DNA from 3 places in the Solibacillus sp. R5-41 genome. Region 3 is predicted to be linked to each of the others. Evidence: a T-box and tRNA genes for the amino acid it is inferred to sense, from the RefSeq annotation. Region 3 holds a T-box; the other regions hold tRNA genes.
The links. A T-box is a leader RNA that pairs with one kind of tRNA and senses whether it is charged. The one in region 3 lies ahead of argS (arginine--tRNA ligase), so its partner is inferred to be a tRNA-Arg.
Positions count from the first base shown of each region.

Region 1: it encodes a tRNA-Arg, which carries the amino acid that the T-box ahead of argS (arginine--tRNA ligase) is inferred to sense. The anticodon was not compared.
Region 2: it encodes a tRNA-Arg, which carries the amino acid that the T-box ahead of argS (arginine--tRNA ligase) is inferred to sense. The anticodon was not compared.

Region 1 covers NZ_CP024123.1:3,360,628-3,370,119, forward strand. The annotation lists gene menH (2-succinyl-6-hydroxy-2,4-cyclohexadiene-1-carboxylate synthase) at 1-666, opposite strand, end outside; gene menD (2-succinyl-5-enolpyruvyl-6-hydroxy-3-cyclohexene-1-carboxylic-acid synthase) at 648-2,381, opposite strand; gene CSE16_RS16545 (isochorismate synthase) at 2,374-3,756, opposite strand; gene CSE16_RS16550 (1,4-dihydroxy-2-naphthoate polyprenyltransferase) at 3,973-4,890, shown strand; gene CSE16_RS16555 (TraR/DksA family transcriptional regulator) at 4,999-5,337, opposite strand; gene CSE16_RS16560 (MerR family transcriptional regulator) at 5,591-6,343, opposite strand; tRNA gene CSE16_RS16565 (tRNA-Glu) at 6,537-6,608, opposite strand; tRNA gene CSE16_RS16570 (tRNA-Ser) at 6,618-6,708, opposite strand; tRNA gene CSE16_RS16575 (tRNA-Asn) at 6,721-6,795, opposite strand; tRNA gene CSE16_RS16580 (tRNA-Ile) at 6,814-6,890, opposite strand; tRNA gene CSE16_RS16585 (tRNA-Gly) at 6,897-6,970, opposite strand; tRNA gene CSE16_RS16590 (tRNA-Phe) at 6,975-7,050, opposite strand; tRNA gene CSE16_RS16595 (tRNA-Asp) at 7,075-7,150, opposite strand; tRNA gene CSE16_RS16600 (tRNA-Met) at 7,154-7,228, opposite strand; tRNA gene CSE16_RS16605 (tRNA-Ser) at 7,284-7,376, opposite strand; tRNA gene CSE16_RS16610 (tRNA-Ile) at 7,395-7,471, opposite strand; tRNA gene CSE16_RS16615 (tRNA-Met) at 7,479-7,552, opposite strand; tRNA gene CSE16_RS16620 (tRNA-Ala) at 7,579-7,654, opposite strand; tRNA gene CSE16_RS16625 (tRNA-Pro) at 7,661-7,737, opposite strand; tRNA gene CSE16_RS16630 (tRNA-Arg) at 7,760-7,836, opposite strand; tRNA gene CSE16_RS16635 (tRNA-Leu) at 7,856-7,944, opposite strand; tRNA gene CSE16_RS16640 (tRNA-Gly) at 7,950-8,024, opposite strand; tRNA gene CSE16_RS16645 (tRNA-Leu) at 8,068-8,152, opposite strand; tRNA gene CSE16_RS16650 (tRNA-Lys) at 8,171-8,246, opposite strand; tRNA gene CSE16_RS16655 (tRNA-Thr) at 8,253-8,328, opposite strand; tRNA gene CSE16_RS16660 (tRNA-Val) at 8,338-8,413, opposite strand.
Region 2 covers NZ_CP024123.1:3,370,247-3,379,738, reverse strand. The annotation lists gene CSE16_RS16790 (cation diffusion facilitator family transporter) at 1-531, opposite strand, end outside; gene CSE16_RS16785 (MgtC/SapB family protein) at 547-1,266, opposite strand; gene CSE16_RS16780 (DMT family transporter) at 1,559-2,449, shown strand; rRNA gene CSE16_RS16775 (16S ribosomal RNA) at 2,785-4,341, shown strand; rRNA gene CSE16_RS16770 (23S ribosomal RNA) at 4,552-7,478, shown strand; rRNA gene rrf (5S ribosomal RNA) at 7,602-7,717, shown strand; tRNA gene CSE16_RS16760 (tRNA-Val) at 7,728-7,803, shown strand; tRNA gene CSE16_RS16755 (tRNA-Thr) at 7,813-7,888, shown strand; tRNA gene CSE16_RS16750 (tRNA-Lys) at 7,895-7,970, shown strand; tRNA gene CSE16_RS16745 (tRNA-Leu) at 7,989-8,073, shown strand; tRNA gene CSE16_RS16740 (tRNA-Gly) at 8,117-8,191, shown strand; tRNA gene CSE16_RS16735 (tRNA-Leu) at 8,197-8,285, shown strand; tRNA gene CSE16_RS16730 (tRNA-Arg) at 8,305-8,381, shown strand; tRNA gene CSE16_RS16725 (tRNA-Pro) at 8,404-8,480, shown strand; tRNA gene CSE16_RS16720 (tRNA-Ala) at 8,487-8,562, shown strand; tRNA gene CSE16_RS16715 (tRNA-Met) at 8,589-8,662, shown strand; tRNA gene CSE16_RS16710 (tRNA-Ile) at 8,670-8,746, shown strand; tRNA gene CSE16_RS16705 (tRNA-Ser) at 8,765-8,857, shown strand; tRNA gene CSE16_RS16700 (tRNA-Met) at 8,913-8,987, shown strand; tRNA gene CSE16_RS16695 (tRNA-Asp) at 8,991-9,066, shown strand; tRNA gene CSE16_RS16690 (tRNA-Phe) at 9,091-9,166, shown strand; tRNA gene CSE16_RS16685 (tRNA-Gly) at 9,171-9,244, shown strand; tRNA gene CSE16_RS16680 (tRNA-Ile) at 9,251-9,327, shown strand; tRNA gene CSE16_RS16675 (tRNA-Asn) at 9,346-9,420, shown strand; tRNA gene CSE16_RS16670 (tRNA-Ser) at 9,433-9,492, shown strand, end outside.
Region 3 covers NZ_CP024123.1:2,214,561-2,224,052, forward strand. The annotation lists gene CSE16_RS10685 (rhodanese-like domain-containing protein) at 1-266, opposite strand, end outside; gene CSE16_RS10690 (rhodanese-like domain-containing protein) at 448-789, opposite strand; gene CSE16_RS10695 (DsrE/DsrF/DrsH-like family protein) at 801-1,277, opposite strand; gene CSE16_RS10700 (metal-sensitive transcriptional regulator) at 1,341-1,601, opposite strand; gene CSE16_RS10705 (HAMP domain-containing sensor histidine kinase) at 1,946-2,941, opposite strand; gene CSE16_RS10710 (response regulator transcription factor) at 2,938-3,609, opposite strand; gene CSE16_RS10715 (alpha/beta fold hydrolase) at 3,609-4,595, opposite strand; gene argS (arginine--tRNA ligase) at 5,000-6,673, opposite strand; T-box leader at 6,717-6,934, opposite strand; gene CSE16_RS10725 (DUF4179 domain-containing protein) at 7,081-8,400, opposite strand; gene CSE16_RS21870 (RNA polymerase sigma factor) at 8,397-8,534, opposite strand; gene CSE16_RS21875 (sigma factor) at 8,582-8,773, opposite strand; gene CSE16_RS10735 (cysteine peptidase family C39 domain-containing protein) at 9,084-9,492, opposite strand, start outside.

The DNA.
Region 1 (9,492 bases), 1.1 Mb from region 3:
TTCACCAGTAATTAACGTAACAGGCATTGTAATCTGTTGCAATTGATTCCAAAGTGCTGGCATAACACCTGTACCCATCCCGCGTAAACTATTCGCTAAGCCTATTTCTCGTTGCATCATTCGTTCATTTCGTATTTCTGCTTGAATGATTTGTGGTAAATTCTTTTGTGAGGCAAAAAGGGGGATATTCTCCCACTTCTCAATAAATGATTGCAAACCATTCTGAGCAATTTTATCCGCTAATGCATCATCCGCATTTTTTCGAGCCAGACGTTCTGCCTGTCCTTCAAGTCCAGGTGATGCACTTTCTAGAATAAGCTGAGTGACTCGCTTAGGGAAACGCGCAGTATAACTTAATGCAACACGTCCCCCCATCGAATAACCGACAAGTGTGAATGCCTGAATAGCTAGCTGCTCAAATAGGTCCTCTAGCAATTGAATTTGCACTTCCATTGAATAGGCATCCATTGTTTGTGGCGCTGTACTTTGACCATGTCCGATTAAATCAATTGCAATGATTTTCACTGAAGCAGGTAGTTCCTTTACAACATGTTGCCATGTTTTCGTACTACCTGTAAAACCATGTAAAAGTACCAGCGTTTTTTTTGCTAGTTCATTATAAATTTCCACATGAACCGATTGCTCATTTACAGTGACTCGAGCCATTCATTTAGCACCTCTTGAATGCGGCTCCATAATGCACGATGTTCCTTGACATTATCTGCCCGATTCGTAAATCCTTCAATAATTTTCACAGCACTTTGTTTTGGTTCCTGTAGTGCTGTGACAAGTTCTTCGACGTTCGATGCCTTCTTATAATCAAATTCGTACATGTCCGCAACTTGTTCGAATGTAAGTGCTGTTGGCGTACCGAATAACTGCTCATAATGCGCTTCCACCGATGCTTGTGGTAAGTAGGAGAAGATGCCTCCACCGTCATTATTCATTACAATAACCGTCAAATCACATGATTGATAACGCGTGGCAATAAAAGCATTCAGATCATGTAAAAATGCTAAATCCCCGATTAATAGATACGTTTGACGCTGTGGTCGCCCCTTGCTAAATCCAAGCGCTGTTGACATCACACCGTCAATACCATTTGTCCCCCGATTCGCAAACACTTGTAAATCTTTTTGAGAAGTTGTCAAAAACGTATCCAAATCACGAATTGGCATACTACTACTCACGAATAAATCAGCTTCATTCGGTAAGTTTTCGAGCATCGCCTGCACCATTGCCCCTTCATCCGTCGCATTATTTGCATATTTTTCAATGACATCTAATGCGAGCAAATCAGCCATTTTCCAAAATTGTGCAAACGGAACCTCTGTTAATCGATTATCAATCGTCATGTCAGCTAACCATTGTCCAACAAGCCCGTGAATAAAATGGGTAGAAACATGTGTTGAGTCACGGTATATTGGATCTTCGTCAATAATGACATAGCTTTGTGGCATTGCCTGTTCAATAAATTTCATTAAAAACTTCGATACAGGCTGTGCACCAAAGCGAATGACCGTTTGTGGTGTGACATTGCGTTTAAATCGCTCGTTTTTCAATAATGCATCATATGTAGAAATCGCGTAAAGCTGGCAGTCTTCAGGTACTTCTGTTCGTAAATTTGATAAGCTTTCAATCAAGACAGGCCATTGTACTTTGCGAACGAAATCCCATAAGTAAGACGTATCTGTCCCAAGTGGCAATTCCCCAACAATAATCATCCCTGTACGCGTTTGATTAATAACTTGTGATAATTCTGAAATCGCTATTTTTGAAGGAGCTAACTCACTAATAAAGCTGCGAGTAAATATTGATTTAGGTAAATTTTCTTGAAAATCAATTAATAATGGTTCACGGAACGGGATATTGAGATGAACCGGTCCATAAGGGGCAGTCATCGCAATATTAACCGCGCGCACTGTATGTCGCTCAATAAATGGCAATGTTTGAGGTGCATCATCTGGAATTGGAAATTCTACCGACCATTTTACATTTTCACCATATATACGCACTTGATTAATCGTTTGCGGTGCGCCAACCTCACGTAATTCATGCGGACGATCCGCCGTTAAAATGATCAGTGGAATACGAGCATATTTTGCCTCTATAATCGCTGGGTAGTAATTTGCTGCGGCCGTGCCAGAAGTACATAAAAGTACTACTGGCTCCGCTGTTGATTTTGCTAATCCTAGCGCATAAAAGGATGCCGCACGTTCATCAACTTGTCGATGCAATTGTAACGCTTCTGTTGATGCAAATGCATAAGCAAGTGGTGTTGAGCGTGATCCAGGACTAACAACCACATTTTTAACACCTGCTTGTACAAGCGTTGCGACAATTTTATAAACATAATTTGTTAATATTTCACGTTCATTCATGTAATTGTCCCCCTAAAGCTCGTAACATTGGACGGAACTTCACGAGCGTTTCGTCATACTCTGAAGCGGCTTCAGAATCCTCTACAATGCCGCCCCCTGCATATAAATAAGCCTTGTCCTTCACTAACGTAGCCGAACGAATTGCAACGGCAAACTCTCCGTTTCCATCGGCGTCCAACCAGCCAATTGGAGCTGCATAAAGCCCGCGATTCATTGGCTCATATTTTCGAATCATTTCGAGCGCTTGAATTCTCGGAACACCACCTAGAGCAGGGGTTGGGTGCAAATGCTTTACTAATTGTAAAATTGTCGCATCCTCATGTAACTTACCTTCCACTGGCGTATATAAATGCTGAATATCTCTTATTTTTAATAATTTTGGACCGTTTGGCACTTTTACCTCTGAGCAATTTTTTTCGAATGTTTCTGTAATCATTTCCACTACATAATGATGCTCACCACGGTTTTTCGTATCATTTAATAAGCTTTGTCCAAGCGCATCATCTTCTTCTACTGTTTGGCCGCGCTTAATTGAACCTGCAATACAAGAAGAATAAGCTTTACCGTTTTCTACTTTAACTAATCGTTCAGGAGATGCCCCGTAAAATAGCATATCCTGATGCTCCAATCCAAATAAATAGCTCTCAGGCTGTTCATTTACAACACGCGATAAAATTTGAGGAGATGATATGGCTTGATCAAATTGCAACGCTAATGAACGTGCAATAACAACCTTTTGTGCCTCTTTCGCTTTAATCAAATCCGTTACTTGATCAATTGATTGTAAATACGCTTCTTTATGAGGTTCCTCATAGCTAATCATTAAAGGCTTCGAATACGTTTTAACTTCATTCATCTGTACTGCATGAATGAATTCATCACGCTCTTTTCGTAAATTTCCCAAAATCGATTCACTATTTTTGTCGTCTGTAATTAAATGAATCGTTACATACACTTTGTCATTACGAATGACTAGTTGATGCGTGGCCACTGTAAAATAGCTTTGAGGAAAACTTGTCCATTCCCCGGATACTTCATTTTTTGGATCGAACGTAAAGCCACCAAATAAAATTGGCTGTAATTCATGTTCTACTTGAACAATTTGGTTCGTCAATTTTTTCCATTCACACTCTACTTGATCGAAACGATTATCTCCATCGTTATTTTCGATTACATAAGCATGTCCTAAGCCAACTAATGTAAACGTTTTTTCACGATTTTGCCAATAAAATCGACGTTTCCCGTAAAGCGATTCACCCGCCGTAAAAAAAGCCAACGCGGATAAATGGCTCACCTCTATTGTTTCCATATAAAAACTTCGCTTCGAATTTAAGCCTACTTCTATCTCAGTGGCATTGTACCACTTGTGTTGCATGAAAATTCCCTCCGTCACGTTGCATATTCACTAAGTTTGTTAGTTCATTATTTTCATCAATTTATTCACTTATTTACGTTCGCCCTGTAAATAATGTCCTTCTTATCATACCATTTTTCAATCAAAGGTTGTATGTATAAGCTATTGCCCTATTCATTTTGTTTTCTTTCGTTTAAAATAGTGTAGATATTGTTTATTTAAGGAGCGTAATACTTTATGACAAAAGTCATTGAAGCGGATACAAACTTTAAAGTATGGTGGCATTTAACACGTCCTCATACATTAACAGCTTCTTTTGTACCCGTATTTTTAGGAACAGCCATTGCTTTAGCTGTAGAAAATCAAGTAATTAATTATTTACTCTTTTTTGCGATGCTTATAGCAAGTATGTTAATACAATCAGCAACGAATATGTTTAACGAATATTATGATTTTAAACTCGGGCTTGATAACGAAGATTCTGTTGGAATTGGTGGAACAATCGTCCGTCACGGGGTTGCCCCTAAAACGATCATGATGATTGCACTAAGCTTTTACGGCATCGCCATTCTATTAGGTATTTATATTTGTGCAGTTTCCTCTTGGTGGCTTGTCTCAGTCGGTTTAGTCTGTATGCTGATCGGTTTTTTATATACAGGCGGGCCATATCCAATTGCCTACTCACCATTTGGAGAACTTGTATCAGGTGCTGTTATGGGAATGGGCATTGTGTTAATCGCATTTTTCATCCAAACAAAAACGGTTACAATCGATGCGGTACTCATTTCCGTACCAAGTATGATTTTAGTTGGTGCGATTATGCTCTCTAATAATATTCGAGATATTGTTGGAGATACCGAGGGCGGTCGTAAAACAATGGCGATTTTAGTCGGTCGTCATCACGCGATTACTATTTTAGCTTTATTCTTTATCGTTTCGTATTTGTGGATTATTGGTTTAGTCATTTTCAATGGGTTAACGTCATGGTCTTTACTTGTACTATTAAGTATTAAAAAACCAATCGATGCGGTTCAATTATTCCGTGCGAAAGAGCTGCCACTAGAAGTAATGCCTGCAATGAAATATACCGCACAAACGAATACTTTTTTCGGCTTCCTACTTGGCATCGGCATTATTATTTCTTACCTCCTGTAATGGACATAGTAATATTACAATTTGATGTCCTACACTTTTTACATTAAAAAATCCAACCATTTGTGCAAATTTTGCACGAATGGCTGGATTTTTTTATAGCGAACATTGTTATACATCATCGGAATGTTCGACACATGTGAGAGCTGTTGGAACCACTTCTAATCGTTCATATGGAATTTCCTTATGACACTCGATACATTGACCATAAGTCCCTTCCTTTATTGCTTTTAAAGCGAGTTGTATTTTTTCAATTTCTTCTTCTTTAAAATCGTCCATCGCAATTTCTGTCGTTACCGTTGTTAAATCTGTTGCAGCATCTGCCGGGTGCGTTTCTACCGATGACAGCTCCGAATTTTCCGCAGTTGGTACCTCATGAATATGCGATTGTAAATTCATTAATTCATCCGTTAACTGTTTTTTTAATTGATTTAGTTTATTTGCATCCATTTTTAGTCCCCCTAATCCCTATATTTATTTCCTATATTTTTGATTTTAAACATAGCTAGGGAATTAGAAATTTAACTTGTTTCATCATTCGTTACCTACTTCTATAAGTAGGTGATGAATTCCAAAAATGCATTTTTTTAAGTGAGGGTTCAAACCCCGGCGGATGTCACAGATTTTTAGGAGAGTTTTTCGAGCGAGCTCGAAAAAAATCTGAACACGAGTTAGCTTAGGCGTAATTGATGCGTAAGCATAATTACTTCACATATTCCATAATCGCATCATGTAAAAATTGCGTTGCGCCCTTACCAACACGCTCGTCATAATATGCAGTAAAGCGCTCGTCATGTAAATACATTTGCGCTAAGCCTGCATGAGCTTGCGGTGTATATTTTGCCCAATAAAAGCTTAGCCAACGTTTATGCAATTCCGCTGCCTCCATCGCCACTTCAGCGCTTGCATCCCCACTCACCATTGCTTCCTTTAAGCGCTCAAATAACATTTGCTCCAGTTGATTGACAGACTTGTATTGGTCCTCTGTCATATTTTTTAGCTTTCCATAGCTTGCCAAAATTTGCTCTTCCCCGTATTTTTCTCGGACTTCTTCACCATATTGCTTGTCATTGTCTTCAATCATCTTATTTTTAAACGCCTCAAACTTTTGTTCGTTTGTCATCATTTTTTCCCCTTCCATTACTTGAATCGTATTTTTTATTGTTTTAATAAGCCCATCTAAATAACTTCGTTTTCGTTCTAGCAATTCATGTTGATTCCTAAGTGCCTCATTCACATTGAATTCCGGGGCATCTAAAAATTTTTTAATTTCTTCTAATTTAAAATCAAGCTCTCGATAAAATAAAATTTGTTGCAGTCGGTCAATATCGGCATCACTATAATGCCGATAACCATTTTCCCCGATTTCAGAAGGAATCAATAACCCAATTTCATCATAGTACCGGAGCGCCCGTTTACTCACCCCAGACAGTTTTGCTAATTCATTAATAAGCATTCCATCACCTCTATGTTTTACTATAAAGGATAACGTAACGGTAAGGTCAATGGTAAAGGAAATTTTTTTTGTAGGAATTGGACAATTATTCCCTGATCACTAATATTGAATCTTTCTACTGAAATAAAAAATTGGATGATAAAAAGCGCTGCATACGTTTTATACGTATGCAGCGCTTTTCTACATTTTATGATGACCCGTACGGGATTCGAACCCGTGTTACCGCCGTGAAAGGGCGGTGTCTTAACCGCTTGACCAACGGGCCTACATTCTATGGCGGAGAAGGAGGGATTCGAACCCTCGCACCGCTTACGCGATCTACACCCTTAGCAGGGGCGCCCCTTGAGCCACTTGGGTACTTCCCCATAGAATAAAAATGGCTCCGAAGGTAGGACTCGAACCTACGACCAACCGGTTAACAGCCGGTTGCTCTACCACTGAGCTACTTCGGAATAATTATGATGTTTTAATGGTGGGCCTAAATGGACTCGAACCATCGACCTCACGCTTATCAGGCGTGCGCTCTAACCAGCTGAGCTATAGGCCCTTAAAATGGAGCGGGTGATGAGAATCGAACTCACGACATCAGCTTGGAAGGCTGAGGTTTTACCATTAAACTACACCCGCATTATGGTGGGTCAGGACGGAATCGAACCGCCGACACTTAGAGCTTCAATCTAATGCTCTACCAACTGAGCTACTGACCCATAATACTCTTCCATAAATATAAATGGCGGTCCCGACCGGGATCGAACCGGCGATCTCCTGCGTGACAGGCAGGCATGTTAACCGCTACACCACGGGACCATTTGGTTGCGGGGACAGGACTTGAACCTGTGACCTTCGGGTTATGAGCCCGACGAGCTACCACTGCTCCACCCCGCGACAATATTACTTTATTCTATTCTTTATCCTATTGAACACCATTACTTTTAAAAAATGGAGGAGGTAGAGGGATTCGAACCCCCGCGCGGTGTTACCCGCCTGTCGGTTTTCAAGACCGATCCCTTCAGCCGAACTTGGGTATACCTCCATGAATCATTCAATTTACTGGTGGACCTTACAGGACTCGAACCTGTGACCGGACGGTTATGAGCCGTCTGCTCTAACCAACTGAGCTAAAGGTCCTTTAAGATGGCGGCGGAGGGAGTCGAACCCACGACCTTTCGGGTATGAACCGAATGCTCTAGCCAGCTGAGCTACACCGCCAGGATCTTTATATGGTTAAAATTGTTTGGTGGAGCCTAGCGGGATCGAACCGCTGACCTCCTGCGTGCAAGGCAGGCGCTCTCCCAGCTGAGCTAAGGCCCCATGAAATGGTCGGAATGACAGGATTCGAACCTACGACCCCTTGGTCCCAAACCAAGTGCTCTACCAAGCTGAGCTACATTCCGAAAAATATCATTAAAATTTATATGGCGCGCCCGGCAGGAGTCGAACCCACAACCTTCTGATCCGTAGTCAGACGCTCTATCCAATTGAGCTACGGGCGCATATTTATTTAAAAGAAAATGGTGCCGAGGGCCGGAATCGAACCGGCACGGTGATCACTCACCGCAGGATTTTAAGTCCTGTGCGTCTGCCAGTTCCGCCACCCCGGCATATTTGGAGCGGAAGACGAGGTTCGAACTCGCGACCCCCACCTTGGCAAGGTGGTGTTCTACCACTGAACTACTTCCGCATATGCTTAAGAATTTTTTATTCTGACAATGTATTTAATTTAATGGTGCGGGTGAAGGGAGTCGAACCCCCACGCCTTGCGGCGCTAGATCCTAAGTCTAGTGCGTCTGCCAGTTCCGCCACACCCGCAGCAGACATATATAAAACTGGTGAGCCATGAAGGACTCGAACCTTCGACCCTCTGATTAAAAGTCAGATGCTCTACCGACTGAGCTAATGGCTCTCTAAATGGTGCCGGCGAAAGGAGTCGAACCCTCGACCTACTGATTACAAGTCAGTTGCTCTACCAACTGAGCTACACCGGCATTTAGAAATGGTGGAGGATGACGGGCTCGAACCGCCGACCCTCTGCTTGTAAGGCAGATGCTCTCCCAGCTGAGCTAATCCTCCATGGGATATTAAGAACTGATTCCTTAGAACTTCAAAACCTAATTGTTAAGGACAAGATTTATAATATCAAGATTTTGAGTGAAATGCAATAGTTTTTTATAACTTTTTTTAAAAATATTATTATTTTTTTAAAAGTTGATATTTGCTAGTTAAACTTGTTAATTAGAAAAATTTAAAAGGCATAACGAAAGTTTAATACGATTACAATTATTTATCAACTACTATTTCCAAATATTTCACTTAACAATCCATTATGATTCAAAATATAAGTAATTGTTTATAAAATCGTGTTTATTTTTCGACCATAATCCCCCTATTTATACACTTAATGAAAACCAGCTTCGCCACTTATCGTTAATTTTAAGAGCTAACTGTCTTATTCCAAGAGTCTTTGTTTGATCGTTTATCTAAGGGATTTTGATATAGAATCATAATAAATTGCCTTCGTTTGGTTATCGCATTCTTTTTGTAGCATGAATAGCATTGCTGCACAAATAAATGGTCAGATCATTATTCATATTCATACATCAATTCGCTTGATATAGAAGCTCTATCAACATGATTTCGGCTAATTAAGCCCAGTAGAGAACCTCACTTACTTTCGATCTATAAAAGATATAGAAAATTAATCGAGAGTGAATTGTTGGCAATGAAATGACGACACAACAGTTAGAAAGATGATTATTGAAGTAGCCTGTTCTTCATTCAATTGATATCACCTAAGATAAAAAATGGCGTTCGTCACAATTTTCCTATCTCAATCACAATACATCGAGATTGAGATAGGAAAAATATTAGGGAAGGAATAATAGATGGTCCCAAAAGAGATGAAAAATACTGTTGTAAAAGTGGTTCAATGTTATTCAAATGATACTGATATTGATACTTAGGATTTTGAGAAAGATGAACTTGTATTTCTAAAAACATTGATTTCAAATAATGTACAGAGGTTATTAAATTAGTGAGGGAACCCACTTAATACTTGAGTCCCCTCGTACTTATTTTAAAAATCAACATTATTATTTAATATAGCTAATTAATAAAAAGCACTGCATACGTTTTATACGTATGCAGCGCTT
Region 2 (9,492 bases), 1.2 Mb from region 3:
TAAATCTTCCATCCATACTAATTTTGTAGCAGGTTTAGCACGTTTTAAATAGCGGACAGATTGAAAAATTGCAAGACCTTTACCTTCCACCCCAACTTCATGGAGCACTTCTTTCGCTGCTTTATTTAAAACAATTAACTCTAAAAACGCCCCTATTGCTAACACGCTAAGTGCAATATACATACCACTCGATTCGGTAGCGGGATGCAAAAAGTGGTGCAAGCCTTCTTTAATTGTTTCATAAGATAAAATTGCAACAATCAATACCGCGCCAAGGCACACAAGATTCACTACGCGCCCATAGCCGTTAGGGAAACGAGGAGAAGGTGCTTTTTTGGATAAGGCTGAACCGATAAAAACAAAAAATTGGTTCGCTGCATCACCAAATGAATGCATCATTTCGGCAAACATGGCTACATTTCCTGTTAAAAAGAAGGCTACACCTTTAAGGGTACCTAAAAATGCATTGACGAGTGCTGCGAGTAAGGATGGCTTATTTCCGCCCTTTAATAAACTGACTAGATCTTTCATTCGTATACTCCTCCGCTAATCTAAATATTCGATTTTAATTTTTTTTACGTAACTAAGTTCATGTAATCGATTATACAACTCTAAAGTATTATTAGTCCTTACTGTTGAAAAGCGTACATCGACTTCGTGTAAAGAGGTTTCGGAATCCGCCACATCACGGATGCAAAGATTTTCAATGTGCATATCATTTTGTCGCATGTAATCTAATAAATTTTTTATATTTACAGCATGCTCTGCCAAGATGGTTAGGGAGACTTCCCTCATTCGTAACCGTTTTGGTCCGATTTTAAACAATAAAGGTGCTAAAACCTCTATTCCTAAAACAACAATTAATACGGTCATGAAAGCTTGAATGTAAAAACCTGCACCAACAGCAATTCCAATGGCAGCAGCTCCCCAAATCATAGCGGCAGTTGTTAAACCGGTTATACTATTATTTTCCTTTCTTAAAATAACGCCTGCACCTAAAAATCCAATACCACTAACGATTTGAGCGGCTAGTCGTAAAGGATCCATTGTTATATTAATGTCATCTCTCGCGGGGGTGGTGTAAGCAGTTTCTATGGAGATAATTGTTAACAAACAGCTAAATGTCGCAATAACTAAACTTGTTTTTAATCCAACGGGTTTCTTTTTTAGTTCTCTTTCAATGCCTATAATTAAGCTTAAAGTTGCTGCGACTAAAAGTCTGAAAAAAATTTCTAATGAAAAATCATCTACCACAAGCCACTCCAATCAGTTCAACTCCTTTGTAATCTAGGTGCAAAAATGCAATTTGGAGTAAGCAAGAAAAATCGAACCATTGAACGGGACGGACAATAATTTTTTTCTAGTCTTATTTATTGTGAGCAAGTAAAATGTAGTGATGTGATTTTATTTTTTTTATCGAAATATAATCGGTCATATTCAATGTTTTTTCTAGTGAACTCCAATGAATAAACTTTTAAATCATTTATAGTAATTAAGAAGAAATACTAAATTGAATTCATTTAAATTAAGAATTAAAAGAAGGAGTGAAGGTATAATAATGAACAAACCGCCTATTAATCCATATATTCCGATATTTATTGGTGTAATTTCCGTTGCGCTGTCGGCCATATTTGTAAAACTAACAAATGCGGAATCGGGCGTCATTGCATTTTACCGGATGTTATTATCAATTTTAATTATGCTTCCATTATTTTTAATGAAGTATCGGCATGAACTTAAGCACTTATCAAAACGGGATTGGATTTTTTCTTCAATTGCAGGAATCTTTTTGGCGTTCCACTTTATTTTATGGTTTGAATCGCTTAACTATACTTCGGTTGCGAGTTCCACTGTATTAGTTACGATGCAACCATTATTCGCATTTGTCGGGACTTATCTATTTTTTAAAGAAAAAATCACTCTTAAAACAATTGCCGCGGGTGCCATTGCAATTGCGGGGAGTGTATTAATTGGCTGGGGAGATTTTCAAATCAGTGGCAATGCACTATATGGTGACATTTTAGCGCTCATAGCTTGTGCGCTTGTCACGGGGTATTTGTTATTTGGTCAAGATGTTCGTCAAAGGTTATCATTAATTACATATACAATGGTTGTTTATTCTATTAGTACGATTACATTGTTCTTTTATGTATTGATAAAGGGCGAGTCATTTGGTCCTTATCCGGCAATAGACTGGTTTTGGTTTTTACTATTAGCGATTATCCCTAATTTGCTTGGTCATAATTTATTTAATTGGTCTTTAAAGTGGGTGAGTACAAATGTTATTTCTATTGCTATTTTATTTGAACCAATTGGAGCGGCAATATTAGCGATTTTTATATTTGATGAGTACTTAACGGGCACTCAAATACTAGGTGGAATCATTGTGCTTTTTGGAATAATGCTATTTATAGTTGATGTTAAAAAAATCTTTTCAAAAAAAGCTTGATTTAATGTTCCTCTTAGGATATATTATTACTTGTCCCTAAGAGGAACATTCACTTCGGAAAATTATTTCGAAATAATGATTGACTCCAAATGGATTATGCTTTATATTAATTAAGTCCCTAAAACAGTATCGAAAAGCTTTGAAAAAAGTTATTGACATGATAATGTAAGGGTGATAATATAAAGAAGTTGTTTTTCTAACATAACAACATGAACCTTGAAAACTGAACAAGCAAACGTTAATGATTTAAACGTTTAAGTGATGAACTTAAACAAAACATAGATATCAACTTTATGTTGATACGCTAGCAAAGCAAATGAGCTTTCAAACTAACTTTTATGGAGAGTTTGATCCTGGCTCAGGACGAACGCTGGCGGCGTGCCTAATACATGCAAGTCGAGCGGACTTTCATTGGATGCTTGCATCCTTTGAAAGTTAGCGGCGGACGGGTGAGTAACACGTGGGTAACCTACCCTGTAGATTGGGATAACTCCGGGAAACCGGGGCTAATACCGAATAACACTTTTGAGCTCATGTTCGAAAGTTAAAAGATGGTTTCGGCTATCACTACAGGATGGGCCCGCGGCGCATTAGCTAGTTGGTGAGGTAACGGCTCACCAAGGCAACGATGCGTAGCCGACCTGAGAGGGTGATCGGCCACACTGGGACTGAGACACGGCCCAGACTCCTACGGGAGGCAGCAGTAGGGAATCTTCCACAATGGACGAAAGTCTGATGGAGCAACGCCGCGTGAGTGAAGAAGGATTTCGGTTCGTAAAACTCTGTTGCAAGGGAAGAACAAGTAGCGTAGTAACTGGCGCTACCTTGACGGTACCTTGTTAGAAAGCCACGGCTAACTACGTGCCAGCAGCCGCGGTAATACGTAGGTGGCAAGCGTTGTCCGGAATTATTGGGCGTAAAGCGCGCGCAGGTGGTTTCTTAAGTCTGATGTGAAAGCCCACGGCTCAACCGTGGAGGGTCATTGGAAACTGGGAAACTTGAGTGCAGAAGAGGATAGTGGAATTCCAAGTGTAGCGGTGAAATGCGTAGAGATTTGGAGGAACACCAGTGGCGAAGGCGACTATCTGGTCTGTAACTGACACTGAGGCGCGAAAGCGTGGGGAGCAAACAGGATTAGATACCCTGGTAGTCCACGCCGTAAACGATGAGTGCTAAGTGTTGGGGGGTTTCCGCCCCTCAGTGCTGCAGCTAACGCATTAAGCACTCCGCCTGGGGAGTACGGTCGCAAGACTGAAACTCAAAGGAATTGACGGGGGCCCGCACAAGCGGTGGAGCATGTGGTTTAATTCGAAGCAACGCGAAGAACCTTACCAGGTCTTGACATCCCATTGACCACTGTAGAGATACAGTTTTCCCTTCGGGGACAACGGTGACAGGTGGTGCATGGTTGTCGTCAGCTCGTGTCGTGAGATGTTGGGTTAAGTCCCGCAACGAGCGCAACCCTTATTCTTAGTTGCCATCATTTAGTTGGGCACTCTAAGGAGACTGCCGGTGACAAACCGGAGGAAGGTGGGGATGACGTCAAATCATCATGCCCCTTATGACCTGGGCTACACACGTGCTACAATGGACGGTACAAACGGTTGCCAACCCGCGAGGGGGAGCTAATCCGATAAAACCGTTCTCAGTTCGGATTGTAGGCTGCAACTCGCCTACATGAAGCCGGAATCGCTAGTAATCGCGGATCAGCATGCCGCGGTGAATACGTTCCCGGGCCTTGTACACACCGCCCGTCACACCACGAGAGTTTGTAACACCCGAAGTCGGTGGGGTAACCTTTATGGAGCCAGCCGCCGAAGGTGGGATAGATGATTGGGGTGAAGTCGTAACAAGGTAGCCGTATCGGAAGGTGCGGCTGGATCACCTCCTTTCTAAGGATATATTCGGAATCATTCCTTATGGAATGAAACATTAACGTTTGCTGTTCAGTTTTGAAGGTTCATCTTTATGATGAAATACTTCAAAACTTGTTCTTTGAAAACTGGATAAAACGACATTGAAAGCAATAAACAAACAAATGATCAAGAAATTGATCGTGCAATCTTTTAAAATCTTACTCATCTGAGTAAGTGTAACTTATTGGTTAAGTTAATAAGGGCGCACGGTGGATGCCTTGGCACTAGGAGTCGAAGAAGGACGGCACTAACACCGATATGCTTTGGGGAGCTGTAAGTAAGCTTTGATCCAGAGATTTCCGAATGGGGGAACCCACTATGTTTAATCACATAGTATCTTCACGTGAATACATAGCGTGTTGAGGACAGACGCAGGGAACTGAAACATCTAAGTACCTGCAGGAACAGAAAGAAAATTCGATTCCCTGAGTAGCGGCGAGCGAAACGGGAAGAGCCCAAACCAAAGAGCTTGCTCTTTGGGGTTGTAGGACATTCTATACGGAGTTACAAAAGAATGAGATAGTTGAAGCGGCTTGGAAAGGCCCGCCATAGAAGGTAAAAGCCCTGTAAGTGAAACCTCATTCCCTCTTGAATGTATCCTGAGTACGGCGGAACACGTGAAATTCCGTCGGAATCTGGGAGGACCATCTCCCAAGGCTAAATACTACCTAGTGACCGATAGTGAACCAGTACCGTGAGGGAAAGGTGAAAAGCACCCCGGAAGGGGAGTGAAATAGATCCTGAAACCGTGTGCCTACAAGTAGTTAGAGCCCGTTAATGGGTGATAGCGTGCCTTTTGTAGAATGAACCGGCGAGTTACGATTACGTGCGAGGTTAAGTTGATGAGACGGAGCCGCAGCGAAAGCGAGTCTGAATAGGGCGAATTAGTACGTGGTCGTAGACCCGAAACCAGGTGATCTACCCATGTCCAGGGTGAAGGTGAGGTAACACTTACTGGAGGCCCGAACCCACGCACGTTGAAAAGTGCGGGGATGAGGTGTGGGTAGCGGAGAAATTCCAATCGAACCTGGAGATAGCTGGTTCTCTCCGAAATAGCTTTAGGGCTAGCCTCGTGATTGAGAATACTGGAGGTAGAGCACTGTTTGGACTAGGGGGGCATCTCGCTTTACCGAATTCAGACAAACTCCGAATGCCAGATATTTATACACGGGAGTCAGACTGCGAGTGATAAGATCCGTAGTCAAGAGGGAAACAGCCCAGACCACCAGCTAAGGTCCCAAAGTAATCGTTAAGTGGAAAAGGATGTGGCGTTGCTTAGACAACCAGGATGTTGGCTTAGAAGCAGCCACCATTTAAAGAGTGCGTAATAGCTCACTGGTCGAGTGACGCTGCGCCGAAAATTTATCGGGGCTAAACGATTCACCGAAGCTGTGGATGCATCCGTATGGATGCGTGGTAGGAGAGCGTTCTAAGGGCGTTGAAGTCAGACCGGAAGGACTGGTGGAGCGCTTAGAAGTGAGAATGCCGGTATGAGTAGCGAAAGACGGGTGAGAATCCCGTCCACCGTATGACTAAGGTTTCCTGAGGAAGGCTCGTCCGCTCAGGGTTAGTCGGGACCTAAGCCGAGGCCGATAGGCGTAGGCGATGGACAACAGGTTGATATTCCTGTACCACCTCCTCACCGTTTGAGAAATGGGGGGACGCAGTAGGATAGGGTAAGCAGAGCGTTGGTTGTCTCTGTTCAAGCAGTAAGGCGTGTGTGTAGGCAAATCCGCACACTAATACGTTGAGCTGTGATGACGAGTCCGTATGGACGAAGTTCCTGATTTCACACTGCCAAGAAAAGCCTCTATCGAGGTGAGAGGTGCCCGTACCGCAAACCGACACAGGTAGTCGAGGAGAGAATCCTAAGGTGTGCGAGAGAACTCTCGTTAAGGAACTCGGCAAAATGACCCCGTAACTTCGGGAGAAGGGGTGCTCTTGAGCGTGCAAGCGCACGAGAGCCGCAGTGAATAGGCCCAGGCGACTGTTTAGCAAAAACACAGGTCTCTGCAAAACCGTAAGGTGAAGTATAGGGGCTGACGCCTGCCCGGTGCTGGAAGGTTAAGAGGAGTGGTTAGCGCAAGCGAAGCTACGAATTGAAGCCCCAGTAAACGGCGGCCGTAACTATAACGGTCCTAAGGTAGCGAAATTCCTTGTCGGGTAAGTTCCGACCCGCACGAAAGGCGTAACGATCTGGGCACTGTCTCAACGAGAGACTCGGTGAAATTATAGTACCTGTGAAGATGCAGGTTACCCGCGACAGGACGGAAAGACCCCGTGGAGCTTTACTGTAGCCTGATATTGAATTTTGGTACAACTTGTACAGGATAGGTAGGAGCCAGAGATCTCGGAGCGCCAGCTTCGAAGGAGGCGTCAGTGGGATACTACCCTGGTTGTATTGAACTTCTAACCCATGCCCCTTAACGGGGTAGGAGACAGTGTCAGGCGGACAGTTTGACTGGGGCGGTCGCCTCCTAAAGAGTAACGGAGGCGCCCAAAGGTTCCCTCAGAATGGTTGGAAATCATTCGTAGAGTGTAAAGGCATAAGGGAGCTTGACTGCGAGACCTACAAGTCGAGCAGGGTCGAAAGACGGGCTTAGTGATCCGGTGGTTCCGCATGGAAGGGCCATCGCTCAACGGATAAAAGCTACCCCGGGGATAACAGGCTTATCTCCCCCAAGAGTCCACATCGACGGGGAGGTTTGGCACCTCGATGTCGGCTCATCGCATCCTGGGGCTGTAGTCGGTCCCAAGGGTTGGGCTGTTCGCCCATTAAAGCGGTACGCGAGCTGGGTTCAGAACGTCGTGAGACAGTTCGGTCCCTATCCGTCGTGGGCGTAGGAAATTTGAGAGGAGCTGTCCTTAGTACGAGAGGACCGGGATGGACACACCGCTGGTGTACCAGTTGTCTTGCCAAAGGCATCGCTGGGTAGCTATGTGTGGACGGGATAAGTGCTGAAAGCATCTAAGCATGAAGCCCCCCTCAAGATGAGATTTCCCATTACGCAAGTAAGTAAGACCCCTGAAAGACGATCAGGTAGATAGGTTCGAGGTGGAAGTGTGGCGACATATGGAGCTGACGAATACTAATCGGTCGAGGACTTAACCACAATTTATTGCACATTTTCAATGAAACGTTTATCCAGTTTTGAAAGAATAAAATTTATTTTTTACCAATAAAGTATTGATTTTTATTAGTAAATACGATATAATAAATCTTGTCTTTTAAATTGTCTAGTGATGATGGCAAAGAGGTCACACCCGTTCCCATACCGAACACGGAAGTTAAGCTCTTTAGCGCCGATGGTAGTTGGGGGCTTCCCCCTGTGAGAGTAGGACATCGCTAGGCATATTACCCAGGAGGATTAGCTCAGCTGGGAGAGCATCTGCCTTACAAGCAGAGGGTCGGCGGTTCGAGCCCGTCATCCTCCACCATTTCTAAATGCCGGTGTAGCTCAGTTGGTAGAGCAACTGACTTGTAATCAGTAGGTCGAGGGTTCGACTCCTTTCGCCGGCACCATTTAGAGAGCCATTAGCTCAGTCGGTAGAGCATCTGACTTTTAATCAGAGGGTCGAAGGTTCGAGTCCTTCATGGCTCACCAGTTTTATATATGTCTGCTGCGGGTGTGGCGGAACTGGCAGACGCACTAGACTTAGGATCTAGCGCCGCAAGGCGTGGGGGTTCGACTCCCTTCACCCGCACCATTAAATTAAATACATTGTCAGAATAAAAAATTCTTAAGCATATGCGGAAGTAGTTCAGTGGTAGAACACCACCTTGCCAAGGTGGGGGTCGCGAGTTCGAACCTCGTCTTCCGCTCCAAATATGCCGGGGTGGCGGAACTGGCAGACGCACAGGACTTAAAATCCTGCGGTGAGTGATCACCGTGCCGGTTCGATTCCGGCCCTCGGCACCATTTTCTTTTAAATAAATATGCGCCCGTAGCTCAATTGGATAGAGCGTCTGACTACGGATCAGAAGGTTGTGGGTTCGACTCCTGCCGGGCGCGCCATATAAATTTTAATGATATTTTTCGGAATGTAGCTCAGCTTGGTAGAGCACTTGGTTTGGGACCAAGGGGTCGTAGGTTCGAATCCTGTCATTCCGACCATTTCATGGGGCCTTAGCTCAGCTGGGAGAGCGCCTGCCTTGCACGCAGGAGGTCAGCGGTTCGATCCCGCTAGGCTCCACCAAACAATTTTAACCATATAAAGATCCTGGCGGTGTAGCTCAGCTGGCTAGAGCATTCGGTTCATACCCGAAAGGTCGTGGGTTCGACTCCCTCCGCCGCCATCTTAAAGGACCTTTAGCTCAGTTGGTTAGAGCAGACGGCTCATAACCGTCCGGTCACAGGTTCGAGTCCTGTAAGGTCCACCAGTAAATTGAATGATTCATGGAGGTATACCCAAGTTCGGCTGAAGGGATCGGTCTTGAAAACCGACAGGCGGGTAACACCGCGCGGGGGTTCGAATCCCTCTACCTCCTCCATTTTTTAAAAGTAATGGTGTTCAATAGGATAAAGAATAGAATAAAGTAATATTGTCGCGGGGTGGAGCAGTGGTAGCTCGTCGGGCTCATAACCCGAAGGTCACAGGTTCAAGTCCTGTCCCCGCAACCAAATGGTCCCGTGGTGTAGCGGTTAACATGCCTGCCTGTCACGCAGGAGATCGCCGGTTCGATCCCGGTCGGGACCGCCATTTATATTTATGGAAGAGTATTATGGGTCAGTAGCTCAGTTGGTAGAGCATTAGATTGAAGCTCTAAGTGTCGGCGGTTCGATTCCGTCCTGACCCACCATAATGCGGGTGTAGTTTAATGGTAAAACCTCAGCCTTCCAAGCTGATGTCGTGAGTTCGATTCTCATCACCCGCTCCATTTTAAGGGCCTATAGCTCAGCTGGTTAGAGCGCACGCCTGATAAGCGTGAGGTCGATGGTTCGAGTCCATTTAGGCCCACCATTAAAACATCATAATTATTCCGAAGTAGCTCAGTGGTAGAGCAACCGGCTGTTAACCGGTTGGTCGTAGGTTCGAGTCCTACCTTCGGAGCCATTTTTATTCTATGGGGAAGTACCCAAGTGGCTCAAGGGGCGCCCCTGCTAAGGGTGTAGATCGCGTAAGCGG
Region 3 (9,492 bases):
CCACCTGTCATATTTGTTACATCATAGCCTTGTGCGTCTAAAATTGATGTAGCTTGACCACTGCGCCCTCCAGAACGACAAACCATTACATACGCTTTACTTTTATCAAGTTCATGCATACGGAATTCTAATAATCCAAGTGGAATATTAACGATACCTGGAATATGCCCTTCTTGTACCTCGCCCACTTCACGTACGTCGATTAAATGGATTTGTTCCCCAGCTTCTAAACGTTGCTGTAGTTCTGTTGTTGTCATTGATTTCAATTTCATTTCCTCCTATCAATTACGCCTCGGCGTAATTGCGTCCAGATTTTTTTCGAGCTTGCTCGAAAGCACTCACAAAAAATCTGTGACATCCGCCGGGGTTCGAATCCCCACTGAATAAATTTGTATATTTAACATTCATCCCTCACTTATAGAAGTAGGAACCTTCTGCTGAAGCAAGTTAAAAGGCACTCATGCCGCCACGGACATTTGTTACTTTTTCATACCCCAATTTTTTTAACTGTTTGCACGCTTGACTTGAGCGTATGCCACTTTGACAAATAACAACGATTTCCTTATCTTTTGGCACTTTCGAAAAATCTGAACCTAATGGCATATTTTTAAATTGCTTAATGTTACGCCCTTTAAATTCAGCTGGTGTACGCACATCAAGGAAATATTTATCTTTGTCATTTAAAATGGTTTTGAGTTCGCTCGTAGAAATTGCTTTCGTTCCTTTAGCTGGTTTCATTCTCCAAACGAAGAAGGCGACAACTATTGCAATAATAATGAGTGTTTCCATAGGTTCCTCCTTTAAATGAACAGGTTGACTGTACCTTCTTCAGCATCAGCTAAATACGCGGCGACTCCTGCATAATCGATATTATCAATTAGTTCTTCTTGTTGAAGTCCTAGTAAATCCATTGTCATCGTACATGTTACAAGTTTTATGTCTTGCTCTTGAGCCATATCGATCAGCTGCGTTAAAGTTAGTGCATTATGCTTTTTCATCACATGCTTGATCATTTTAGGACCCATGCCCAACATTTGCATTTTAGATAAACCTAATTTTTCAGCACCTTTTGGCATCATTTTAGCGAACATTTTTTCTAAGAACCCTTTTTTCACTTCTTCTGACTCTTGTTTACGCAATGCATTAATTCCCCAGAATGTATGGAAGATTGTTACTTCATGATCATAGGCTGCTGCACCATTCGCAATAATGTAAGCGGCCATCGCTTTATCGTAATCTCCACTAAATAAAACGATTGTCGTTCTTTTCTTTTCCATTCCTTCCTCCTGTACCCATATACCCGTATAGGTATAATTTTTGTGAAAAATATATAGCCGAGGTTATCGACTTTTTATAACTAAATCCATCGCTTGCTGGACGACTGTATTCAGCTGTGCCTCGTCACCTTCCGCATTGACGACACAATCCATTAAATTGTTTGTTACAATGACACCGATTGTCCGGTCAACACCGGAACGAATAGCACTGAGCTGTGTAATGACTTCCTTACAATCTTGTTCTTCTTCCATCATACGAAGTACTCCACGAAGCTGCCCTTCAATTCTATTTAAGCGATGAGAAACTTTTGGATCATATTGCAATGTCCTCACCCTTTCTTCAAAAGCGTATTGCTCTTGCTTACATGACTTATAATATACCCCGCAAGGTATAATGTCAACGGCAAAGAATCATTTTTTATTTTCTTTTTATTGCGAGTTGAATTTTCTTTTTAATGAGGACAAAATTAAAAGACCTGCCAGTCTGAAAATTAACGAATGCAGATCTTCTTGTATTCTTCTTCATGATTTGGGCAGTAGGATCCGTAACAACACCGGTGCGGAATCTCATTTGAATGACTCCAACATGATTTCATCCTCCTCACGAATTTCCGCACCATTCGTATAGTTTAATGTCCATACTTCCCGCAGCAGTGCGCGTGTATTGTTCATTTACCAGGTTTCTGTATTCTATAAATAGTCCCATTTTCATTCGACTGTACAGTATAGTTTATATTGAGAATTCTTGTGATATCCTCAATAATCTTTAATCCTAGCCCCTCATGTTTACGATTAACATCAAAACCAATACCATTATCACTTAAAATAACAACATTATTTTCAATGCTCACCTCAAGTTTGGTAGCTTTTGCATGCTTCAATGTATTTTGAAAAATGTTATCAAATATCCTTTGTATCCATAGCTCGCTACTCGTCCATATCAAACCTTTATTTACTGGTTGATATATTAATTCAATATCATGGATACTATACAAATAACTCCACTTTTTAAGCATGGTTTCTACTAAATCATTTAGGTTAACTTCATCATTCAAAATATATGAACTTTCTAACGTATCTGTGTTTTGTATATTAAATTCATTCGTTAAATCAGCAATATATTGTATTTGTTGATAGAGTGAATCTAGTATCGGTGCTGAAAGTGTATATTGACCTTCTAAATAAAATAATTGTAATTTGATAGCTGTTAACGGTGTATTGATGTCGTGCCTTAATTTGTTTAGCAGCTCTTTTTGTATTTCTGCTTGTTGCTTCATTTCCAACTCTCTATACGTTGTTCTTTCGATTAATACATTGACCGACCGGATAAGTTCTCCTATTTCATCATTATTGGTAACCTCTAATGTACTTGGAATCTTTTCATCACTTGCTAAATCGCGAATCGTTGTATTCAATATATTAATTTTATTTAGGAGTGCGTTAATCGATTTCGAAAACAACAAGGCTAATAATAAAAGCGATAGACAGAATACGACTAGCATTGTGGGATAAGCAAAAGATTCATGAAATGGAATACCCTTGTTTTTCGTTTTAAAAACAACTTCATAAATGATTGACATAAAAACACTAATTGCTAGTAATAACAACGGCACACTGATAATGGCTGAGAGTAATAATAGCCGATATTTCTTTTTTAGTTTCATTTCTTCTTATAGGTATTTAATCTATACCCTTCTCCATATATATTTTGAAGTATTTCACCTGAGTTATCATTGATTTTTGTTCTGATTTTTTTCATGTGAACATTCACGATATTTTGATTTCTATCTTCGAGAGGCCATAAATATTCAAAGAAATGATCCTTCGTCAAAATTCTATCCCTATTTTCATATAAATAGAAAAATATCTTTCGTTCAATGGCAGTAAAGGCAACTTCATTATGCAGACTTTCGCTGAACACCCTTCTAAGCTCAGCATCAATAGATAAATGTCTTATTTGTGTAAATGTACCATATTGGTTTTCGAGCATTTTCTTTATTCTTAAAAGAAGTTCTCTAGGATCGAAAGGCTTACTCATATAATCCTCTCCAATTGTCAAACCTTGTAGTTTACTCTCCATATCATTGCGGGCAGATAGAAAAATAATCGGAATATTTAATCCTAGCTTTTTTATTTTCTTGGTCATTTGATAGCCATCATCACCTGGCAACATTACATCCATAATGACTAAATCCATCTTATGAATGATATCAAGCACTTCTTTTCCATCTGATTTCCAACATACATGGTATCCTTCGCGTTGCAAAATTTTTTGCAATAAATCGCCAATCATTACATCGTCTTCAACAACTAAAATATTGTATTCTTTCATCACATAGGCCTTTCATTTTTTTTAATAAATTTGGTAGACAGCTTATAAATCTCTTCTGGCTCGTATAAATAAATGCTGTGCGTACCTTCAATTTTTATAACATCTGCTACATTTAATTGTTCTGCAAATTCTTCATAATCTTTACTTTTTTGCTTTGTATATTTCGAATTTTTATTTTGATCAGCAACCGCATCTAAAAATAAGATAGGTGTTTCCTTTGGTATCGGTAGGTTAACCGATTTTTTGCTATTTTCGTAACTCTGTAAAAGCTCTTGCACCATATCATCATTAAAGGTTTGCTTAAAGGATAGCGCTTTATAGAGTTCTTTTTCATGATCAGTTAAAAAATCTTGCTCGATCACTTCAGGATTAAAAGTAGTAGAAGGAAAAAGTCGATGAACACCAATTTTGGTTAACATATTGATGCCTCTTACGGCTAATGAATCAACTAGGCCCATTTTATGTGTTACATATTGATGCGGTAAACCAATATCCAATGCAATAATACTTTTCACTTCATCTGGATATTTTTGAGCCCAGTAAATTGCTTCCAATCCTGATAACGAGTGTGGCACTAAAACGTACGGGGGGTTATTTCCACTTTGAATGAGTACTTTTCGAGTTTGCTCTAGTATTTTATCAATGTCTCGACCATCGTTAGAAACATCACTATAGCCATATCCTGCTCTTTCAACAACAGCAATCTTATTTTCTTGTGAAAACTTGCTATAAAGGCCCTTCATTTCATAAACAGGCGCAGCAATCCCGGAACCCGACATAAATACATACGTGTCCTTACCATTACCTTCATTATAAACGTTAATATTTTTATTATTTACATTAACGAGGGTTCCCTTACTTTTAATAAGTGTTGCTTCTTTTCCTAACTGATAATTATGATAAATAAAAATCGATACTAACCCAAGCAAGATGGTGGCAATAAACAACACAGCTATTTTCTTTATCACTCTCAATACTTTTTTCATAGACTACTCCTTTCAGTTTATAATAATAAGAATAAAATATAAAAATAAATTTCTAATTAATTTTTATATCTTTACTGAAATTTACAGACTAAAAAAGCATCGATTGTTATATGTATGCAAAAAATGCCGACATTGAAATGGATGTCGCATCTTTGATTTAGATTTCAACGGATTTACTTTACCTACGCTGTACACTTAGTTCGAAATCTATCATAAATGCACCCGTGTACGATACTAGCATTATGCCTAATACGACATAAAAAAAAGATTCCCTATGCAAGATTGATCTCACATAGGATTCCCTCTAGTTCAAACATTTTTAATTCAAATTTATTATCCGCGGCTAATTGTCACAATAGCATTGCCCTTAGAAAGTTCGTTTACACGGTAAGGAAGATGACACCCTACATCTCTTTTGGCGCTTTAATCCCCAACAAACGTAAACTTTCTTCTAAAAGGATCGACACAGTATTCGCTATTTTCAAACGATCTTTTTCCTGCAGATCATTTGTTAAAAATTTCGTGTTGGCGTAATATTTATTGAAACTTCTTGATAAACCTAAGCTAAACTTCGCAATAACAGCTGGGCTTGCTTGTATGAAGGCCGTCTCAATAACTGCTGGAAACGTTCCTAAAAGCTTTATAATTTCCCATGCTTCCTCGTCTAAACGCAAAATCGGCTCGGCATCCAGTTCAAAATGCCCTTTGCTGAGTAGTGTTTGGATTCGTGCATTCGTATATTGCACATAAGGGCCTGTTTCCCCCTCAAATGTCACCATTTTTTCAATTGAAAATTCGATATCATTCATACGATCATTTTTTAGGTCATTAAAAATCACCGCGCCAATACCAATTTCATTTGCTACTTGTGCTTTATTCGGCAACTGTGGATTTTTCACTTCAATATTTTTTGTCACTGCCTCAATCGTTTCGCGTAACACATCTGCAAGCAGTACTACTTTTCCTTTACGTGTCGACATTTTCTTGCCGTCTTTTAACATCATCCCAAATGGTATATGCTCATAATTCGCTGCCCAAGTATGGCCCATTTTTTGTAACACTGCAAATAATTGCTTGAAATGAAGTGATTGTTCATTGCCTACTACATAATATACTTTTGCAGGTTGATACGTGTTGTAACGATAAATCGCAGCCGCTAAATCACGTGTCGCATACAATGTTGCACCATCCTTTTTCATAATTAAAGAAGGTGGCATACCCTCCAACTTAACAACCATCGCGCCATCAGATTGTTCGAGCAAAGCCTTCGCTGTTAATTCCTCAACGACAGGCTGCATTTTATCATTATAGAATGCCTCTCCATTATAAGAATCAAAGTGTACACCGAGCATCGAATAAATCGCATTAAATTCACTTAAAGATGCATCTCGGAACCACTTCCACAATGCCGTTGCTTCTTCATTTCCATCTTCTAGTGCCTTAAATGCCTGTCGCGCTTGATCATTTAGCGCGTCATCTTGCTCTGCTTCATCATGGAATTTTACATAAATTTTCAGTAATTCAGTAATTGGATTTTGTTCGATTGCTTCTTTATTGCCCCATAATTTATACGCAACAATCAACTTTCCAAATTGCGTGCCCCAGTCTCCTAAATGATTGATACGATTCGCTTCATAGCCCTGCTTCTCCGCGATATTCGCAAGTGCATGACCAATCACTGTTGAACGCAAATGGCCCATTGAGAATGGCTTGGCAATATTCGGCGACGAAAAATCTATCGCCACTTTTTGGCCATTTTTTTCTTTCGTGCCATAACGACTTTGTTGCACTAGCACTTGTGTTACAATGTCCTGCGCGATTTGTAATTGATTGTAAAATACATTGATATAGGCATTTTCCACACGTACTTCTTGAATAAATGTCCCATGGATTTTTATAGCTAATTCGCTTGCAATGGTATGCGGTGATTTTTTATATTTTTTCGCTAAAATAAAACAAGGAAATGCCACATCGCCTAACTGAGCATGCTTCGGTGTTTCGAGTAACGCTTCCACTTCTTCAATCGTCAAGCTGTCTTGTAGTGCAGTTGCGATAACCTGTGCTAATTTTGTCTTCATGTCATTTTCCTCCCCAAAATAAAAAAGCTCCCCGTCTCTAAATAAAAGAGACGAGAAGCTTGGATTCCCGTGGTACCACTCTAGTTGCCACAAAAGTGACCGCTTTCTGTTATTAACGAGGTGACTTCCCCGATTTTCTCTACTTTATTTCAAGAAATTTCTCCAAAGTGCGTTTCGTCCATCTTTTCAGTATTAGGCTCACACCAACCCTAACTCGCTTGACATCCCAGATAGATTACTTTTCTTTTTCATCGAATTTATTAGATTAAATTAGAATTCATTTTACATAAGTGGATTTTAAAAAGCAAGTGGATTTTGAAATTTCCGTCTCTTTTTCAAATTATATACTTGCCTAAGAACCATAGTTGTTGAATTGTGTAGCGGGGTTTTATATGGAAAATATACAGTTATTCCCCTAACGGCACTTCCACCTTTAACTCCCCTTTTAAATAATTCGGGAAACTATTGACCATTATCTTAACCGGATTTATCATTACTCCTTCATTTGCTTCAAATTGAGAACCAACTTCGTATAGATTGTCGGATTCACTACGCCAACTCGAACGCTCAAATACAGCTTTGCCTTCAGCATCTACGCCTTGGCTAAAGAAAGTTGTCTGTTTATTAACATCACGAATCAGATAGAAAAACGTATTTCTATTTTTAAATTGAATCGTAAAATCAAGTATTTCAGGTTGATACAGCACTTGTTGTTTGTCAAAATCAACCGTAATGAAATCCTCGCCTTTTGGCAATGCCTCTATTTCAGGAATAACAAGCGTCAAATTTTTAGGCTCACGGAAATAATTACTTTGCATAAAAAGAGTGACCACTCCGTCTCGAATTCCACCGAACCCTATTGTACCATTTTGAATCTTTCCCCAATCCTCGCCTTTTTCATCAATCAGCTTCATTTCGTTAAATTGTAAAATTTGCATCGTATTATTCGGATCTATGGCAATTTTAATCCCGGCACGCAACGGCGATATCTCTAGGCTTTTTACTTCGATTGTTTGCCCATCCACCATTACTTTTTCATCCACTACATAATGTTTCGTTTTAACAATTTCTTTTTTTAATGTAAATGGAATACTAAAAGTCATTTCCTGCCCTTTTTGCAATTTAAAGTTTAGTTCAAAATTTCGATTTGAATAATCTATTGGCTCTGTTGCGGTCACATTAATTGTATTTTCGATTTCATATATAGGCTCATAATGTGCAGTCCAGCCATAGCCAACACCCGCCTCGATCGGATTACCACCGTGCATTAGTTCCAGTTCTAAATGGTCTAATGTTAGTCCTTGTAAATCATTTGGTGATGCGATTTTGTAAGAGAGCAGCATGCCGGTTTCATCCGCAATGACACCAAGTAACGTAAAAGTCAGTTCATTTTGGGTTTCACTCATTAAGATTTCCTCGTAGTAGTCATTCGCGACAATATCCTCTAAACCTTTGTCAAACGCTATCAATTCGATGATTGGCGACAAACCAGGAATTTTGGACACCGCATTTGCAAAGGCTGGTGATACACGAACAGATGTAACAAAAACAAAGAAGATTGTCACTATAAGAGCCACCGTTTGCCACGTACGACGGATTTTTTTTCGGTGCCGTCGATTTTGTCGTTGGGCATTGATACGCGCTTGCTCTAACGCCTGTTTTGGTACAGAAATTTCATTTAGTTGTTCAGTCAGTTGGTGCATTTTTTCATCGTCCCAGTTCGTCATTCCCATTCACTCCTTTCCCCAACCATGCCACGCAATTTACGCAATGTTTTATGGAGCCTAGATTTCACTGTACCTTCTGGAATATTTTGAACTTCCGCGATTTCACTGTTCTTGTATTGCTCAAAATATTTCAAATGGATGAGTTGCTGCTCCGCTAGTGGAAGTTTCGTAATGATATCGGCTAAATCATTTGCTCGATTTCATTTGTTAATACCAAACGTGATTGCTTTAATTTCATATCAAGGCAAATATTGATCAAGATGCGAATTAACCACGTTTTTAAATAGTTCGGTTCTTTCAACTTATGTATATTTTTTAAGCTGCGGTATGTCATTTCTTGATATGCTTCAATGGCATCATGTTCATTTTTCAAATAGCTATGTGATGTACGATATAATGCACCTTCATAAAGGGAAAGAAGCTGTAGAAATGCCTGTTCATCTCCAGCAATTGCACGCTTTGCTAGCTCGCGTTCGTCTATTTTCTCGCCCCCTTTACTTATTAGACTGATGACAGGAGTAAAACGTTCATATTTTTTTACAGGATTGCTGTCCTGTTATTTCTATAAGAAAATTAAAGATTTTAATAGATAAACCAGAGTGTATACCTGTATATACATCTACCCTTTAATACAACATATGAACTCATTCACTACTACAAAAAGTTTATCACTGCAAGCTTCCTTAATATTTGCTCTGTGTTGCGTCTACGGTTATATAAGTATTGCTATAAAGAAGCATATTAATATTTTTTATATCCCACAATTCCCCAAATTCATTAATAGGAACTTTTCGATTATAGCTATTGTTATCATCATTACAACTCACCAGATGCCTTAATGATTCTGAAAGATAGATATACTCCTTGTCATACCCTACGACAGGGACAAAATGCAAATTATTGTGATTCTTATGTACTTTAATAAAAACAATTACGGGAGTTCCTTTACTAACTTCGTACTTTAATGTATTAATATTTCCTTTATAATAGTTTGTTTTATATCCCTTTTTTCTTAACACCGTACGGATTCCCTTTGGATATACATTGCCTGACCTCGTTTTACTAGGGAAATTAGTATATAACTCTTCACCA